Regions from separate parts of the Massilia sp. METH4 genome, predicted to be linked through region 1. Evidence: predicted binding sites of a transcription regulator. Region 1 holds the regulator's gene; each other region holds the start of a gene.

Region 1 (2,230 bases):
GGTGCACGTTACCGCCGCGCGAGGTCACGCTGGCCTTGTAACGTTCGATCATCGCGGGCACTTGCTCGCTTTGGTCCGGATGGACGATAAATACGATTTCGTAGTGACGCATGCAAACTCCCTTAAGGACTGTTGATAGCCCACCCCGGCGTCATGACGGGTGTGGGAAGAGGTAAGCCCGCAAGCATAGCAGGTTTTTAGGGGGATTACCAGCCGCCAAGCTGGCGCCAGACCCGGCTGCGAGCCATCTGCCGGTGCAGCCAGGCCCCAGTCATGCGCCCCCTCGGAAAGGGCGCTGCAGGAAATATTTCCAGAAAACCGGTGCCTGTCACGGGTTTTTCAGAATTTTTTCACAACTGAAGCACGTTTCCCCTTGCATTCCATTTGGTACTGTACAAAAATACAGGCTGTCTATATACACAGATATCGCATCATGATCAAGCTCACCGCAAGGCAGGAACAAATTCTCAACCTGATCAGGGATGCCATCGAGTCCACCGGCTTCCCGCCGACGCGCGCCGAGATTGCCGCCGAGTTGGGTTTCAAGTCGGCCAATGCGGCCGAGGAACACCTGAAGGCGCTCGCGCGCAAGGGCGCGATCGAGATCACCGCGGGCACCTCGCGCGGCATCCGGCTGCTGGGCGAGCGCGTCGCGCCGTCCGCCGGGGCCTCGTCGGGCCCGGCACCCGCGCTTTCCGACCAGCTTCCGCAAGTGCCGGCCGGCCTGCTGATGCAGCTGCCGCTGATCGGCCGCGTGGCCGCCGGTTCGCCGATCCTGGCACAGGAAAACCTGGAAAACAGCTACAGCGTCGACCCGGCCCTGTTTTCCGCGAAGCCCGATTTCCTGTTGAAGGTCCGCGGGGAATCGATGCGCGACGTGGGCATCATGGACGGCGACCTGCTGGCCGTGAAAAAGGTCGACAACGCCAAGAATGGCCAGATCGTGGTGGCGCGCATCGGCAACGAAGTGACGGTCAAGCGCTACCGCCGCACCGGTTCCACGATCGAACTGCTGCCGGAAAACCCGGACTTCAAGGTAATCACGGTCACGCCGGAAGACGAATTCGCGCTGGAAGGCCTGGCCGTCGGCCTGCTGCGCACCTGGCACTGATCAGCACCTGCTTTGGCACTGGTGAAGCGCTGAATCGGCACTGATCGTCACCGTTTCCCCTGCCGTGGCCGGCTTGCACTAGCCGGCCGAGCACGCGTTTCGCAAGTGCTGCGGCCACGCCGCGGCGCGCTTTCTTTGCACGTCATTCCGGCAGGTTCATTTCGGCAGGTTCATTTCGGCAGGTGCGTGCTGCGGCGCTCTTCCAGCTGCCGCATCGTCCTGCCGCCGGCTCTCGGCCAGCCGCCTATTTCGACGGCGGCCGCACCGCGACATTGCCGTTGGCCTGGTCCACGAACACGGCATAGCGGCCGAAGAAGTCGGCGCCCAGGATGCCGTCCGGCTGGAAGAAGTCGGGCAGCGGCATCAGGTAGGGCTGGATCGCCACGCCGCCCGGCAACGCCACCGTTACCGTCTGGCACGGCTTGTCGGGCCCGAACAGGTCGCATGGCGAGCGCTGGTCTTTCTGTCTTTCCACGGCCTGCGGCTTGACCAGAGAAATATTCGCTGCCGAATCGAACACCAGGCGGTAGCGCGCCCGCTCGTTCGCCAGCGCGACAACGATGCTTTCATGGACCCGCTCGTGCGGCAGCGCCTGCCAGCCGGGCCCCGGGTCGAGCGGCGCGCCGAAGCGCAGCGTGCGGCTCGACTGGTCGTAGACGAACGGCTGCCGCGCGAACAGGCCGAGGCCGACGACGGAATGCGGCGGCGGCCCGGCACCCTCGCCGATGCTCAAGCCCCACGGCTCGTGGGACACTCCCGTCACTTCGCCGAACGAGACGCCGTTCACGACGAGGTCGGGAATCACGAATTCCTCCTCCTCGCGCACCTTGCCGGCCAGGTCGGCGCTTTTCACTTTCCGGCCCGTCAGTTTCAGGTTGGGGATCTTGGCCATCACCTCCTGCGTCAGGTGCAGCGTGCGCGACGAGCCGATGTCGAACGTGAATGGATAAGTGGCGCCGCCGACCGTCAGCTGCACGACCGGAATGCCCTTCTCCAGCGCCAGCGGCACCGAGACTTCGGCGTGCGCCGCCACGGCGGCACACAGCGCCGCCGCGCCTAGCCAGCGGCGCCTCATGCGTCCAGCGCCAGGCGGAAATCGTCCACCAGGTCGGCCGTATC
Region 2 (2,230 bases), 2.9 Mb from region 1:
TCGTCCAGCTGCGCCAGGCAGGCGTCGAACTGGGCGGCGCGGCGGCGGTGGAAGTCGGCGCTGTGCAGGTCGGCCGGGCCGTGGTGGAACGGGTGGAAGAAGGCGCCGGGAATGGCGGCGAAGATCGCATCCCAGCACAGCAGCCCGAACAGGGAGTTGATCAGCGCGTTCTCGACATAGAACACGGGGGCTTCGTCGCGGTGCAGGTGCTCGCGCACCACGCCTTCGACCCACCATTGGCCGTCCGGATGCGGCAGCGCGAGGTCGAGCTTGGCGGGTGGCGCTGCCTTGCCGGGAGCGCTGCGCGGATGGCCCAGGCGGCGCGCCAGCCGCGGCGCCATGCGCAACAGGTGCTGGCGTTCGGCCTCGCTCTCCGGCGCCGCCATGGCCACCTGCAGGCGCTCCCAGGCGGGGCCGAAGCGTTCATCCTTTTCCAGCACGCGGATCGCCCGCGCCCGCGCGCCGGGGTAGGCGCAATCGCTGTAGACGGTGCAGGCGCCAGCCCAGTCGCGCAGTTTTTCCAGTTGCTGGCCCAGCTGGAACAGCAGCTTCTCGCGCCGGCTGGCCAGCCATTCGTTGTCCGTGCCCGGCGGCGGCACGTCGCGCAGCACGTCCAGCGGCGCCTCGCCGTTGGCGAAGCGTTCGCGGCAGGCGTGCAGTTGCAGGTAGTCGTCGATGTCGCGCCGCGTGCGGAAGCCCCGGGCAGCCTGGGAAATCTCCACCTGCTCGAAGCGGAACACGCCGAGGTCGGACAGCACGAATTCCGTCCAGTCCTGGTGGTAGTTGCCGAAGAAGATCAGTCGCAGCCGGTCGCACAGCGGTTTCGCCACGATGCGGTAAGCCTCGTCGCCATCGAACCAGCCCGAGAACGGCCGCTCGCCCTCGTGCCGGGCGCGCAGCGCTTCCAGCTGTGCTTCCTTGCGGGCCGAGCGCAGCGCGCCGGTCAGGGCGAACGCCTGGCACAGCTCGGGCTTTTGCAGCAGGTCGAACAATTCGTCGAGCGAGACCGGCGGATCGACGACGATCCAGCCGGTATCGGCCAGCGGCGCGGCGGCGGCCCGGGCACAGCCGATTTCCTCGTAGACGAGCTTGGAGGCGCGGAACAATTGTCCCTTGCGCATTACCATGCGCACGAACAGTGCGCGCGCGGCCTGGGGCAGGGCGGGAAAGCGTTCGATGAAGCCGCGCTCCTCGTCGTCGAGCAGGTCGGCATAGCGTTCGCCGATCCATGCCAGCACGCGGTGGAAATTGTCCAGGTAATAAAGCGGGTTTTCCAGGACGGGTTTCATTGTGGCAGGTGCAGCAGGAGGCAAAAACAAACGGCGGGAGAGGCGAAAAACTGTATTTATATACAGTCTATCGCGTCTCCCGCCCCTTGCCCAGCGATTTTATGTTTCGCCGGGAAAGATGTTGCCAAACGAATGCCGGATGCGGCTCAGTGCTTTGTCTGCTGTTGCTGTTCGGCGAGCGCGGCCGCTTTCGCCAGCTGTTCCTCGAAGGCCGCCATGGCCTGGCGCGTTGCCTTGTTCACCTGCTCGTAGCCCGCAAAGGCATTGTCGATGGCCGTCTTGACGATTTCCACCGCATTCTCCGAGCCGGGGCGCACGTTCTTCGTCACATCGTAGATCAGCGCCGACAGGTTGCTGCGCGCCTCGGCCAGGTGGGCGTCGGCCGCTTCGGTGAATTCCTTGCGGATGTCCGCCAGGATCTGGCCGAGCTGGTGGTTGTATTCGGCCACGTTGGTCAGGTTCTGCATGCGCGCGCTGGCGGCGGCCATGGCGGCTTTCGGATCGGTGGCCTGGCTCATTTCCCTGCCGGCCTCGAGGTTCTTTTCAACGCCGCTGCGCGCGGTATCGATATTGAGCTGCACCACCTGCTCGATGCCTTGCACCGCCTTGCTGGTCAGCGTGTTGAAGGTTTCGAGCTGGAACTCGAACAGGGCTTTCGTTGCCTGGGCAAACTGCTCGGGATTCTGGAACATGTCTCCTCCGTCGGTGTGAGTAAGCTTGTCGGCACATTATTGAACACGAATCAACTTCTCGCAACGGGAATCCTTGTAGGGGCCGAGCAGCTTGCGCCAGCCGGGACCCAGCGGGGTCTGCGAGCACACCTTCGCGCCGCTGCCGGACACGCTCTCCCACAGCCACCAGGGGGCGGGAGCGGCGGCCGCGGCGGCGCCTAGCAGCAGGGAACAGAAGATCAGGGCGCGTTTCATTCGGGAGCGACGGCG
Region 3 (2,230 bases), 1.3 Mb from region 1:
GATGACGATGGCGACCGCGAAGCCGAGGGCGAGACGGGCACCGATGCGCATGTTGGAGAGGTTCACGTTGTCGTTTCCTTGGTCAGAATGAATGGCGCACGCCGAGGCCATAGCTCATGGCGGAAGGCAGCGTGGTGATGCGGTCGCGCATGGCGACCGTGTAGAGATCGGTGCGCTTGGACAGGCGGTAGTCGTAGCCCAGCGATGCGGTGCGGCGCGAGCGCTCGGTGCCGAACAGCGTGCCGCTGCGGCGGGTGTCGGCCACGTCGAACAGCACGGCGCCCGGGCCCGCGGGCATCGCGAAGCCGAGGCTCACGGTGCGGTCGCGCAGCCCCTCGGCGCCGGCGGCGTCGTTCACGGTGCGCTGCCACGTGCCATACAGCTTGATGCGCGTGAAGTCATACGTGGCGCCCACGAATACGGCGCGCTGATTGTCGATCAGCGCGTAGTTCACGGGGCTGCGGGTGGGATCGATGATTGCATTGCCCGAATTCGGATTACTCACGCGCACGCGGTGCACGAAGGCTGTCAGCGCCAGCGGGCCCTTGTTGTACATGGCGGAGACGGCCAGGTTGTTGCGGTCGGAGTTGCCGGCCTGTTCGCCCGCCTGGTAGTGCAGGCTGCCACGCAAGCCGCCGAACGATGGCGTGGTGTACACGACCTGGTTGCTCCAGCCGCTGTCGCCGGCGTTCGTCGACGCCCAGGTGCGCGCGCCGAATGGCCCGGTGGGTACGTAGGAGTGCAGCACCAGCGGCGAGAAGGTAAACGAGTCGCCGAAGGGGTTGAACAGAATATTGGGCAGGAAGCTGGGCGCCGAGGCGCGGCCAACCTGCAGGCGGCCGAGGCGCCCGACCAGGGCCACGTTGGCATCGCGCGAAAACAGGTTGTCGCCCGCGAAGCGGCCGGAGGTGCCCGTGTCGGTCTGGAAGAAGCCGGTCAGGTAGAACTCGGCATACAGCCCGTCGCCCAGCTCTTCCTTGCCGCGAAAGCCGAACCAGGAAGTGGTCATGCCGCCGCTTCCCAGCACCGTAGTGCGGTCGGGATCGCCGCTGTTCTTCATCGAGCCCACATAGGCGTCGACACCGCCCATGATGGTGACGGAGGTCTGCGCCGCGGCGGGCAGGGCGCAGGCGAGGAGGGATGCCCAGCAGTAAAGACGGAATTTGGCAGCCATGGTCGGATACGTGTTGAAAGTCTCGATGGTACGCGCCTTCCTTCCGCGCACGATATGGAGCGCGCCGTACTGTTGCGTAAATACGATGATCAAAAAAGCACTAAGTGTTTGAAAAATAAATGAATCGCGTGGCCGTCCGGTGGTGGCGGGCGCTGCCGTGCACTGGATATAATTACAGTGTCTACCGTTACCCCACCGTCTTCGATCCGCCATGGTCCCGCCGCGCCGCATCGCCCACCTCGACATGGACGCGTTCTTCGCGTCGGTGGAACTGCTGCGCTATCCGGAGCTGCGCGGCTTGCCCGTCGTGGTCGGCGGTGGCTCGCGCCACCAGCCGGTCATGCAGCCGGACGGCACGCGGCGCTTTTCGAAGCTGCGCGACTACGCAGGGCGGGGCGTCGTCACCACGTCCACCTACGAGGCGCGGGCGCTCGGCGTGTTTTCCGCGATGGGCACGATGAAGGCGGCGGCGCTCGCGCCCGAGGCGATCCTGCTGCCCACCGACTTCGAGTCCTACAAGCGCTACTCGCGGCTGTTCAAGGAGGCCGTGGCGGCGATCGTGCCGGAGATCGAGGACCGCGGCATCGACGAGATCTACCTCGACCTCACCGACCATGCGGAAGAAACGCGCGCGCTGGGCATGCGGCTGAAGGCGGCCGTGAAGGAAGCCACCGGGCTGACCTGCTCGATCGGCATCGCGCCGAACAAATTGCTGGCCAAGATCAGTTCCGACCTGGACAAGCCGGATGGCCTCACGATCATCACCTTCGACGATGTGCCCAAACGCATCTGGCCGCTCTCGGCAAAGAAGATCAACGGCATCGGCCCGAAGGCCTACGCCAAGCTGACCTCGCTGGGTATCGAAACCGTGGGCCAGCTGGCCCAGGCCGACCCGAAACTGTTGCAGGAACACTTCGGCCTCAATTCCGCCGAATGGCTGCGCCGCGTGGCGCACGGGCACGACGAGCGCGAGGTCGAGACCCGTTCCGATCCGAAGGGCGTGAGCCGCGAAACCACGTTCGAACGCGACCTGCATGCAAAGCACGATCGTGAAGT

Evidence for each region. The regulator LexA, encoded in region 1, represses DNA repair genes until DNA is damaged. The targets are predictions, from matches to a motif close to ACTGTATNNNNATACAGT.
Region 2: V6Z91_RS18225 (VRR-NUC domain-containing protein) is a predicted target of LexA. The motif match lies at 1,339-1,356, and genes of this name have one in related genera.
Region 3: dinB (DNA polymerase IV) is a predicted target of LexA. The motif match lies at 1,336-1,353, and genes of this name have one in related genera.

Annotation. Positions count from the first base shown of each region.
Region 1 covers NZ_CP146614.1:185,141-187,370, forward strand. Annotated here, with positions in the region: gene rpsF (30S ribosomal protein S6) at 1-112, opposite strand, end outside; gene lexA (transcriptional repressor LexA) at 434-1,111, shown strand; gene V6Z91_RS00910 (hypothetical protein) at 1,356-2,186, opposite strand; gene V6Z91_RS00915 (cystathionine gamma-synthase family protein) at 2,183-2,230, opposite strand, start outside.
Region 2 covers NZ_CP146614.1:4,131,786-4,134,015, forward strand. Annotated here, with positions in the region: gene V6Z91_RS18225 (VRR-NUC domain-containing protein) at 1-1,289, opposite strand, end outside; gene V6Z91_RS18230 (phasin family protein) at 1,436-1,981, opposite strand; gene V6Z91_RS18235 (hypothetical protein) at 2,018-2,215, opposite strand; gene V6Z91_RS18240 (ATP-binding protein) at 2,212-2,230, opposite strand, start outside.
Region 3 covers NZ_CP146614.1:1,504,258-1,506,487, reverse strand. Annotated here, with positions in the region: gene V6Z91_RS06690 (methyl-accepting chemotaxis protein) at 1-66, opposite strand, end outside; gene V6Z91_RS06685 (porin) at 83-1,174, opposite strand; gene dinB (DNA polymerase IV) at 1,386-2,230, shown strand, end outside.